2 regions of the Serratia surfactantfaciens genome follow, and region 1 is predicted to be linked to the other one. Evidence: riboswitches for the same ligand, from Rfam matches in the RefSeq annotation. Region 1 holds a riboswitch; the other holds the start of a gene.
What was found. Region 1 has a riboswitch for fluoride ahead of crcB (fluoride efflux transporter CrcB). Riboswitches for the same ligand answer to the same signal wherever they lie in the genome.
Positions count from the first base shown of each region.

Region 1 (5,761 bases):
GGCGGTGACGATGGTGTCGACGCCCTGTTCCGGTTTGGCGGCGTGGGCGCCTTTGCCGGTGATCTGGATCTGGAAACGATCGACGTTGGCGTAAAACGGCCCGGCGCGGGTGGCGAAGGTGCCGGTGGGCAGTTCCGGCGCATTGTGCAGGCCAAACACCGCCGCGACGTTATCCAGCGCGCCGGCGTCGATCAGGTGCCGGGCGCCGTTGAAGGTCTCTTCCGCCGGCTGGAAGAAGATGCGCACCGTGCCGGGCAGCTCGGCCTCACGCGCCTTCAGCAGGTGTGCGGCGCCGAGCATCACCGAAGTGTGAAAGTCGTGGCCGCAGGCGTGCATCACGCCGCGGTTTTGCGAACTGAAGGGCACATCGGCGATCTCGTCGATCGGCAGCGCGTCAATGTCGCCGCGCAGCGCGATGATCGGCCCTTTGCCGCTGCCTATCTCCGCCACGACGCCGGTTTTCAGCGCCAACGGCAGCAGGCGAATACCCGCCTCTTGCAGCCAGCAAGTCAGCCGGGTGGTGGTGGCGAATTCGTGATTGGAAAGCTCGGGGTTTTGGTGCAGCTCACGCCGATAGGCGATAATTTTGTCTGCCAACTGGCTGGTCATAGGCTTGGCTCACAGTGGGAAATAAACCCTAACCCTAGTGCAGCGGGCGCCGAAGCAAAAAGACCATCTGGTTATATTTCATAGCGATTGCGTCTGCACGGGGGCGTCAACGATGGAGAAATGGGCAAGTTTGGGCGTTCGCTCGTTGTTTGCCGACGCCTGAAGAGGATTGACCTGAAACGGTAACTTATCGCAACCGGTGCAATCAATTTACACCGGGCAACACGGATTTTTTCACTCTTTATCGGATTTCTGTGATCGCGGTGGTGGACAAAATCCTGCCTGCTTGCTGTACTGTGATCGACACAGGTTTTGTGTCTTTCATTCACGTTAAAGGTAAGTTTGATGTCTAAGATTAAAGGTAGCGTTAAGTGGTTTAATGAATCCAAAGGCTTCGGTTTCATTACTCCGGAAGATGGTAGCAAGGACGTTTTCGTTCACTTCTCTGCCATCGTTAGCAACGGTTTCAAAACGCTTGCTGAAGGCCAGCGTGTAGAATTTGAAATCACGAACGGTGCCAAAGGCCCATCTGCCGCTAACGTTACTGCTATCTAAGCTGCGTAGCTGAATTTCTTAAAACCCGCTCATTGAGCGGGTTTTTTATTGGGCGCATTATGCTTCGCTGCGGCGGGCCAACAGGCTGAATAGCAGGATGGCGACGGCGTAGCAGCCGACGATGGTCAGCGCCATCGACAGGCTCGAGGTGCCGCCCAGCCCGGTGAGCGGCACGGCGCAGGCGCCGAGCGCGAACATGCACACGCCGATCAAGGCTGAGGCGCTGCCCGCTTTGTCACCCTGGCTTTGCATCGCCAGCGAAGAGGCGGTCGGGCCGACGATGCCGATCACCGCCACCGAGAAGAACAGCGGCACCAGCAGCAATACCAGCGGCGCGTGCAGCGCGGCGGCCAACAGCAGCAACAGCGACGCGACGGCTGCCAGCGTCAGCCCGCTCTTCAACACCCGGCGCTCACCCCAACGAGAACTGAGGCGGCTGGCCAGCTGCGCCGCAATGATCAGCCCGACGCCGTTAATGGCGAAGCACAGGCTGAACATCTGCGGGCTGAGGCCGTAGATCTGCTGCAAGACGAAAGGCGAGGCGCCGATATAGGCGAACATGCCGGCCATCACGAAGCCCTGCGTCAGGCACAGCCCCATGAAATAGCGCTGGGTCAACAGACTGCCCAGCGACATCAGCATCGCCAGGATGCCGCCCTGGCTGCGGCGCTCGACCGGCAGGGATTCGCGTAGCTTCAGCGCCGACAGGCTGAACAGCAGCACCGCGATGGCCGCCAGCACGCCGAAGATGCCGCGCCAGTTCATCACCTGCAGCATGACGCCGCCCAGCACCGGCGCGACGATCGGCGCCAGGCCGTTGACCAGCATCAGCAAGGCGAAGAAGCGGGTCAGCTCATGCCCGGCATACAGATCGCGGGCGATGGCGCGGGAAATCACCGCCCCACCGGCGCCGGCGATGCCCTGCAGCAGGCGGGCGATCAGCAACTGGTCGATGGTGGGCGCCAGCGCACACCACAGCGAAGCGCCCAGCAGCAGGATCAGCGACAGCAGCAGCGGGCGCATGCGGCCCAGTTTGTCGCTGTAAGGGCCGAAAATCAGCTGGCCGACGCCCAGACCGAGCAGCCCGGTGGTCAGACTGAGCTGCGCGGCGGCGGTGGAGGTATTCAGCTCGCCTGCCATCTCCGGCAGGGCGGGCAGGTAGAGATCGGTGCACAGCGGCCCCAGCGCGGCCAACAGGCCAAGCACGACGGCGTACACCAGACGTTGTCTGGCTAAGTGTTTGGTCATGAGAGATTAGGATTTCCTGAACAGATGAGAAATGGCCTGCTGATACAGATCGCGCAGCAGGGACGCATCGGCTTTTTGCGTGGTAAGGATCCGGTAACCGGTGCCTTCGCTCATGACGGCGATAAACTCCACCCGCGCGGCGATCTCTTCCGCGCTGAAATGGGGATACAGCCGCTGCAGGTTGTGGCACACGTGGCGAAACAGCCGCGCTTCAGCGTCGCTGAGCATTTTGGCCACCACCGGATTGCGCGTGGCCTCGGCGGTCACTTCCAGCATCAGCATGTGGTCGGTTTCGCTCTCGCCCGGCTGCTGGAACAGCGTGCGCGCCGCCAGCACGCCGGCGATCAGATTGATGTGATCGCCAAGGTTTTCCAGGCGCTGCATCTTGTTGGCGATGATGCGGTTGACGATCTCCTCGATAATCGCGTCTTTATTGGCGAAATAGCGATAGATTTGGCCGACGCTGAGCTGTGAGCCCTGGGCGATTTCCGCCATGCTGGCGGCGTGGAAACCGTGGCGGCGGAAGCTGATTTTCGCCGCTTCGACGATCTGATCGCGGCGCGCCTGCACCTTGGCCTGTTTAGTGTCGTTGGGGGAGAGCATCTGCCCGATCCTTTGCTACGCGTGAGCCGGGTTCACATTTTTGGGTGTGAACGTTCATTCTCAATTGTAGTGCAACCGACGGGAAGGGTGCAAGATGAACGCGTGCTGCGGGAAAAGGCGTTTAAGCGAACAGGTAAGATTTGATAAAGGCGGCGACGATCAGCACGCACAGCGCAACGGCGATCGCTTCGGCGGCGGTTTTCGGCAGGCTAAACATAGCGGTTTCTCATCCAGTCAGGGGTACTGGATGAGATTATGCGCATGCAAGATTAAGGAAACATTAAGGACTTAGCGCCCGTTGACCCACATGACCAGCATGAAAGCCAGCAGCGTCATCGCCAGCGAACCGGCCAGGTTGAGCAGCATATTGGCCAATGCCCAGCCGAAGCGGCCATCCTGCATCAGGTACACCACCTCCAGCGAAAAGGTAGAGAAGGTGGTCAAGCCGCCGCAAAACCCGGTGGTGATCAGCAATTTCCAGGTGGGATCCAGGTGCGTCATGCGGGTGAAAATCGCCATCGCCAGGCCGATGATAAAACCGCCGACCAGATTGACCATCAGCGTACCGAGCGGAATGTGGGCGTTCAACGGATTCATTTTCATGCTTACCGCCCAGCGCAGTACGCTGCCGACGCCGCCGCCGATAAATACGGCCAGTAAAGAGCTCAACATGGGGCAACTACCTTTCAATCAGAGAAATTCACGGGACTCGGAAAGGGACAGGCGTAACGCTACGCGCCTCTCTCCGAGAGGTTACGTAGACATCATCAGCCTGTGAAGGCGGTTAGGGAGGAATGTCATCTCCAGCGTGCCGCACGGCCTTTTTTGCCGTACCCGTTGGATGTTACACCTAAAGCCGCCTATTTTGTAGTATCGACACTCTGCGAGGTAAAACGGATGGAAATCAGAACGGTGCGTCTGAGCGACCGACATGCTATCGCCGAATTAATGACGGCGCTGGATTATCCCGGCACCGAGGCGTTTCTGACGCAGCGAATGCAGCAACTGTTGGCGCATCCGGATGAGGCGCTGCTGGTGGCGGTTGAGGAGGAGCAAGTGCTGGGCGTGTTGTCGCTGCATTTTCTGCCTCAGCTGGCGTTGGCCGGCGATATTGCCCGCATCAGCTATTTTTGCGTCGACGATCGGGCGCGCGGCGCGGGCGTAGGGCGGTTGCTGTTGGCGGAGGGCGAGGCGCTGGCGCACCGTCGCGGCTGCGATCGGTTGGAAGTTCATTGCCACAGCCGCCGTGAGCGGGCCCATGCGTTTTATCGGCGCGAAGGCTTTGTCGAAGCGCCAAAGTATTTTGCCAAGCTATTAAGTTAGTAAGCTAGCCACCCGTCGGCGTCGCCGTTTCCAGCCGGTTGCGGCCGTTTTGCTTCGCCCGGTAGAGCGCGCCGTCGGCGGCTTTCAGCCAGTCCAGATAACCGCCCAACTCAGGGTGGTAGTTGGCGATGCCTGCGCTGATCTGCAGCCGTAGCTGAGGCGCCTCTTTGAAGCTGACGGCGTCCAGCCGTTGCTGAATGCGCTGCAGGACGGTTGTCGCCTGTTCGGCGTTGGTGTTCGGCAGTACCGCGCCAAATTCGTCCCCGCCGTAACGCCCGACGATATCCACGTTGCGTAAGCCGATCAGCAGCTCTTCCGCCAGCGCCGCCAGGGCTTCGTCCCCCAGCGCATGGCCGAAGGTGTCGTTGATGGTTTTGAAGCGATCGATGTCCATCAGAATCAGCGTGGCGCTGTCCTGATAGCGGCGGCAGCTGTCAAACTGGCGATGCAGCAGATGCTCCCAGTGGCGGCGATTGTACAAACCGGTCAGCCCATCGCGGGTGCTGATGCGCTGCAGCTCCTGTTTCTTTTCCGCCAGCCGCTTGGCGGTGCGGTAGGTCACTAACCCAAGCAGCGTCGGATACAGATAGATCATCGGCAGGCACAGATAGATTTGCAGCGGGGTGCTTTGCGGGCGAAACGGGAAACCGAGCAGCGCGCCGGCGATCGCCGCGGCGGCCAGCTGAATCATCAATCCTTTCACAAACAGCGTTTTGCCGGCCGAGGCGATGTTGTTCATGCCCATCATCGACAGGATGACAATCGCAGGCAGCGCATTGAACGCCATCATCGCCGCCCAGACGCCGCCGAAAGCGGAGTCGATCAACAGGTTGCGAATTTCGGCTTTGAACGGATCTTTGGCGCGGCAGGCCAGGCGGTAGGCGAGATGCGGCCAGAGAAAGCCGTGAAAGGCCAGCAAGAGCCAGACTGCCGTTGGCGGAGCCAGCGGGTAGAGCGCGGCGCAGACGCAGATAAAGCCAAGTCCCAAACCGGCCACGCGGGGCAGATAGGTGCGCTTGGCGAAGCTGAGGCCGGATTTTCGGGCATCGAAAATGGGTGGGGCAATATACATCCGGCATCTCCCTGATGAGTCTCACGGCAGCGTATCATGCGGGTGATAAACTAAGAATAGTCTGGTATTCACGCCGTGAAACCGTGTGGCATGCCTGCGACGGATCTCACTCTGTTACATGTTGCGGTTGTGCGAGCCGGGGGAAAGTCGCTAAATATTCGTAGGCAAGGTCAGTTTTTCTCGCTGTTCACGCAGCGCTCTATGATAAGAAGGTGAGTATGGAAGGTATCAGCATTACCAAACTTCTGGTGATTGCGGTGTTGGTGATTTTACTGTTCGGCACCAGCAAACTGCGCACGCTCGGCGCCGATCTTGGCGCGGCGCTGAAAGGCTTTAAAAAAGCCGTGGGCG
Region 1 covers NZ_CP016948.1:534,706-540,466, forward strand. Annotated here, with positions in the region: gene ATE40_RS02485 (M20 peptidase aminoacylase family protein) at 1-609, opposite strand, end outside; gene cspE (transcription antiterminator/RNA stability regulator CspE) at 955-1,164, shown strand; gene ATE40_RS02495 (multidrug effflux MFS transporter) at 1,222-2,412, opposite strand; gene ATE40_RS02500 (TetR/AcrR family transcriptional regulator) at 2,419-3,015, opposite strand; gene crcB (fluoride efflux transporter CrcB) at 3,304-3,687, opposite strand; fluoride riboswitch at 3,767-3,829, opposite strand; gene ATE40_RS02510 (GNAT family N-acetyltransferase) at 3,913-4,338, shown strand; gene ATE40_RS02515 (diguanylate cyclase) at 4,343-5,410, opposite strand; gene tatA (Sec-independent protein translocase subunit TatA) at 5,629-5,761, shown strand, end outside.

Region 2 (5,761 bases), 1.3 Mb from region 1:
TTGCCGGCCTGCAAATCTTAACGCCGTTTGAAGGCCGATCGGCCGGCATACTCGGCGGCGGCACCAAGCTGATCTTCGATGCGCATCAGCTGATTGTATTTTTCGATGCGTTCGCCGCGGCTCGGCGCGCCGGTTTTCAGATGGCCGGCTCGCATCGCGACCGTCATATCGGCGATAAAGCTGTCGACGGTTTCGCCGCTGCGGTGCGAGATAAAGGTGCCCCAGCCGTTCGCCTGGCAAAGCTGCACGGCGGCGAAGGTTTCGCTCAGTGTGCCAATCTGGTTCAGCTTGATCAGCGCCGCGTTGGCCAGGCGTTCATCAATCCCGCGCTGGATGTATTTGACATTGGTGACGAACAGATCGTCGCCGACCAGCTCCACTTGATCGCCCAGGGCGTCGCTGAGCAGACGCCAGCCGGCCCAATCGTCCTCGGCCAAGCCGTCTTCAATCAGCACGATGGGGAAGTCCTGCACCAGCCGTTGGTAATAGGCCGTCATTTGGGCGGCGTCCAGCTCAAGGTTCTCGCTGCGCAGACGGTATTTGCCGTTGGCGTAGAATTCACTCGAGGCCGGATCCATGCAAATGGCGATATCTTCTCCCGGCCGGTAACCGGCTTTTTCTATCGCCTGCACGATCAGCTCTAACGGTTGCCGGTTAGAGGCGACCGCCGGCGCGAAACCGCCTTCGTCACCGACGCCGACCGACAGGCCTTTGTCCAATAGAATTTGACGCAGTGTCTGATAGACTTCGCTGCCCCAGCGCACGGCCTCGCGCAGCGACGGCGCGCCCAAGGGGGCAATCATAAACTCCTGAAAATCCGCCCCTTGCCAGCGGGCATGCACGCCGCCGTTGATGATATTCATGCAGGGCACCGGCAGCAGGTTGGCGCCGATGCCGCCCAGATAACGATACAGCGGCAGCTGCGACAACTGCGCCGCCAGGCGGGCGGCGGCCAGAGAAACGCCGAGCAGGGCGTTGGCGCCCAGGCGGCTTTTGTTCTCGCTGCCGTCCAGCGCGATCAGCCGGCGGTCTATCTCCTGTTGTTGGCGCACATCCACCCCGCGCAGCGCCTCATTGATCGCCGTTTTGACGCTTTGTACCGCTTCCAGCACGCCTTTGCCGCCGAAACGGCGCGGATCGCCGTCGCGATGTTCCACCGCCTCGCGCGAACCGGTGCTGGCCCCGGAAGGCACAGAAGCTCGTGCCACGGCGCCTGCCGCGCTCATTTCGACTTCGACAGTCGGGTTGCCGCGCGAATCCAGGATCTCTCTGGCGGTTACGCTTTCAATCTCATAGCTCATGGGGAGTCACCTCGTTTCTAGGGAGTGGGAACGTGTTTTATCAGCACGTCGATGGACAAGTGGTTAATAAACTCGAAGCCGAAGGAGGCATAGACGCCAAACGGACGGTTCTGGTGGCCGAGCAGCAGCAGATCGACGCCTTCACGAGCAATCAGAGCCTCGACGTCTTTGAAGCGATGGATGCTGACGATCGACCGCACCTCCAGCGGGACTGCGCTGTCCTCCACCAGACGGCTGAGCATGGCTTTGGCGGCGATCACCTCGCTGGACTGACGATCTTTGGTCAGCGAATCGCTGAGGTAATCCAGTTCGGCGTAGTCGGCGCTGATGTGCGCCACGGTAATGCGCGTATTCATCTGTTGATTAAGGCGTTCGGCATGGCGCAACAACAGCCGGCCGTCGCGTTCGTCCTGCACCAGCAGTAAAGCGTGTTGGTAGAGTGGCATGACTTATCTCCCTGCGTTAGCAATCTGGCGGGTTAACCACGGTAAAACCTCTTTTTTCCGGCTCGTCATGCCGGGCAGCGATACCTGACGGGCGTCGAGCACCCGGTTCGACGAAAAGTAAAGGGTGGAGCGGCCAAGCGTGATGTCGGTAACCAGCAGCGCGGCCATCTCCAGCCCGGCCTCCTGCTTCGCGTGTTCAAGCGCCTGTTGCAGCGCGGGCAGCAGCGGCTCGATGTCGCTCATTGTCCTCACTTCGATCTGCGACAGCAGCAGCGAGACGCTCTGGATGCGGTAATGCTTGGCGTCACGGTGCAGCAACTGCGGCGCGGATTGCCCCGAAAGGTCGGTCTTGGCGGCGATCAGGCCGGCGGTGAAGGCGTCATAGTCGACGTTAGCAATTGCGCTTAACCGTTCGGCGGCCAACCGATCCAGCTCGGTGGTGGTCGGGGCGCTGAGCGCGACGGTATCGCTCAGGATGGCGCCCAGCAGCAGCGTGGCCTGGGCGGCGGAAAGCGGCATCGGCCTTTCCACCGTCAGGATTTGCAGAATGGCGGTGGCGCAGCAGCCGACGGCGCGGATCCAGACATCGGGCGGGTTGCGGGTGATCAACGTGCCCAGCCGGTGATGATCGATAACGCCGACCACGTCGCTGTGCGGCAATGAGGCCGGGCCTTGCTCGGCGTCGGTAAAATCGACCAGCCAGACTTGACGATCGCGGAGATCGTCTTGCAGCAGCGGGGGGGCTTGCACGCCGGCGGCGGCCAGGATGTAGCGAGTTTCCGGCGTCAGCTCGCCGAGGCGGAAAGCCACGGCCGGCTTGCCGAGATGATTGAGCCAGTCGGCGACCACCAGCGCGCTGCAGATGCTGTCGCTGTCGGGATTTTTATGGCCGAAAACGTACAGGGGCCTCTCGCGCTCGACGGCATCGGACTGGGAGGAAAGACGGGTAAAACATGACATTTGATCCATAGCGACTCCTGACATACCTGCCTAAAAAATAAAGCGAAGTTGTATATCAGGCGTCATCATCCGGTTCGAGCGAACCGGCGGTTGGGAAAGGTGGAACACCATCACCTTGCGAATGACTGTAGCGCAGCGCGGCGGCAAACGCAACGCCCGGCAAAGCTGGCGAGAATGCGCAATCGGATTGATACTGAGTGAGTCCATGATGGACAAGGATATTTACCGCTTAACCGGCGGATACGCTGAACTGACTCACGCCGGCCGGATGCGCTGGATCTGTCTGAAACCCAATGGGAGACAACATGCTCGAACCCTGCTTCCCCGAAAACGAAGCCGAACGCCTGTCGGTATTGAATTCGCTGAACGTGCTGGATTCGAACTCGGTGGAAAAACTGGATCGTATTACACGGCTGGCGGCGAAATATTTCGGCGTCACCATTGCGCTGGTGTCACTGATCGACCGGGATCGCCAATGGTTTCTATCGCGCTACGGTCTGGATGCCCGGGAAACGCCGCGCAATATCTCGTTTTGCGGCCATGCCATCTTGCAACGTGAAGCGCTGGTGGTGCCCGACACCGCTAACGATCCGCGATTTTTCGATAACCCGCTGGTTATCGGCGGGCCGCGAATCGGCTTTTACGTTGGGCAGCCGCTGTTGTCGCTCGACGGTTTGCCGCTCGGTACCCTGTGCATTATCGACAGCCAGCCGCAGCCGTTTTCCCAGGAACAGGTGGCCGACCTGCACGATTTCGCTGCCGTGGTCGAGGAGTACCTGCAGAGCATTGAACGCCACGTCTATACCGAAAACCTGAAGTCCAACCTGCAGCGCTCGGAAGCCTTGTTCGAACAGACCTTTGCCCAGGCGGCGGTGGGGATGGCGCTGGTCTCGCTGCAGGGATACTGGCTGCGGGTCAATCCGCGCATCTGTGAAATGCTGCACTATTCCGAGCGCGAACTGATGGATCGCACCTTTCAGGACATTACCTATCCGCTCGATCTCAATACCGACCTGGAAAAACTGCAGCAGCTGCTGAGAAACGAGATCAGTACCTATTCACTGGAGAAACGCTATTTTCGCGCCGATGGTTCGATCGTATGGGTGCAGCTGACGGTGGCGTTAAACCGGCTGCCGAACGGTAAACCGGATCATTTCATCTCGGTTATCGTCGATATCAGCGAGCGCAAGGCGGCAGAGGCCGATCTGTTTGCGCTACAGCACGAGCTGGAACAACGCGTTGAAATTCGCACGCGCGAGCTTAACGTCGTGGTCAAGAAGCTCAACGAGGAGATTGAGACTCGGGTGCTTGCCGAATACCAGCTCAGCACGGAGAAGGAGCGCCTGCGCGCTATCACTGACAACATGCCGGCCTTAATCAGCCAAATCGACGCTAATGAACGCTACCTGTTTGCCAACAGCGCCTATAAAACCTGGTTTGGCCTGGAAGAGAGCCGCCTCAGGGGGATGACGGTGCGCGATTTTATGGGGGAGAACGTTTATCAGATAGCGAAACCGATGATAGACAGAGCGTTGGCGGGGGAAATGGTGAGCTTCGAAAATGAGCTCCAGACCCAACGGGGCCTGTTGATGATCCACACCACGCTGGTGCCGTGTGACGCTCAGGGGTTTTACATTCTTTCCATGGACATTACCGAGTTGAAACGCCTGCAGCAAAGGCTGGAGTACGATGCCACACATGACATGCTGACCGGGTTGACCAATCGCCGCGCCTTTCTGCGTCGGTTGTCCGGCGCATTGCAGGCCTGTTGCGAACAGCGGCAGATGGCGCTGATATTCATCGATCTCGATGGTTTTAAAGCCCTCAATGACAGCCATGGCCATGACTTCGGCGATCTGATCCTGAAGACGTTCGCCAGGTTGCTCAGCGCCTGCGCCGGCGAACGCCATAGCGTTTCGCGCCTGGCCGGCGACGAGTTCACGGTGATCCTGTGGCCGTTGGCGGATCCGCGGCGCGAGGTCAGCGAGTTTTGCGAAAACGTGTTGGCGCGCCTGGCCGATATTTCGCAGATCGGGCCGCAGACCGTGAGCCTGTCCGCCAGCCTGGGTGCGGCGATTTCCTCGCACAATGACGTGACGGAGGAGATGCTGTTGGCCCGTGCCGACGGCGCGATGTATCAGGCGAAATTGGCCGGAAAGGGTACTTACGCCATCTGCGAGTTGTGAACGTGAAATGATGACCGTCTCGAGGTAAGCTGTTTGTTCTTTTCCTGTGGCCAGTACTCCGGATTTATTGCATGGCGTCAAATCATCAACATGAAGACTGGTTGGAACTGCGGCGTGATGACGAGACCGGCATTGAGAGCGTTAACGCCCACTTTCAGGGGCATGCCTACGATCCTCACGATCATGATGAAATGCTGGTGGGCGTTACGCAGCAGGGCTTGCAGCGTTTCAATTGCCACCGCTCGCTGCATACCAGCCGGCCGGGGCGCGCCATACTGATCGAGCCGGGTGCGGTGCACGATGGTCATGCGCCGCAGGCCGAAGGGTTTACCTATGCGATGCTCTATTTGCCCCAGCATTGGGTATCCGCGGCGATGAACCGCCGCGGATTGGGCGACGCCTCGGTATTGGAAGGCGCGTTCCACAGCACGCTAACGGAGGATCCGATTCTGGCGTCCGCGATTCAGCAGGCCTTTTTTGCCCTTCATCATGGTGAAGGGCGGCTGGCGCGCGATCAGAGCCTGGACCATCTACTGACGCTTTTGGCGCGGCATATTCGCGTCATGTCGAGTCCCCAATGCGATGACGCTATGATTGAGATGAATCGTCTACGGGACTATCTGCACGCGCATATGGCGGATAATCCCAGTCTGGATGACCTGGCGCTTCAGTGTGGTCTGGACCGTTTCCGTCTGACTCGTCAATTTACTCGGGCTTTCGGCCAGTCGCCGCATGCTTATTTGGTTCGGTTGAGGCTGCGAGCCGCGCGGTTGTTGCTGGCGCAGGGGGAAGAACCGGCGCAGGTCGCCATGCAGGTGGGATTTGCCGATCAGAGCCATTTGGGCCGCTGGTTCCAGCGTGCCTATCG
Region 2 covers NZ_CP016948.1:1,840,845-1,846,605, forward strand. Annotated here, with positions in the region: gene ATE40_RS08810 (MerR family transcriptional regulator) at 1-21, shown strand, start outside; gene eno (phosphopyruvate hydratase) at 18-1,301, opposite strand; gene ATE40_RS08820 (adenine nucleotide alpha hydrolase family protein) at 1,319-1,747, opposite strand; gene ATE40_RS08825 (DHHA2 domain-containing protein) at 1,751-2,716, opposite strand; fluoride riboswitch at 2,757-2,831, opposite strand; gene ATE40_RS08830 (PAS domain S-box protein) at 3,013-4,893, shown strand; gene ATE40_RS08835 (AraC family transcriptional regulator) at 4,965-5,761, shown strand, end outside.
Region 2: it holds a riboswitch for fluoride, as region 1 does, so the genes downstream of both, ATE40_RS08825 (DHHA2 domain-containing protein) here and crcB (fluoride efflux transporter CrcB) in region 1, are expected to answer to the same signal.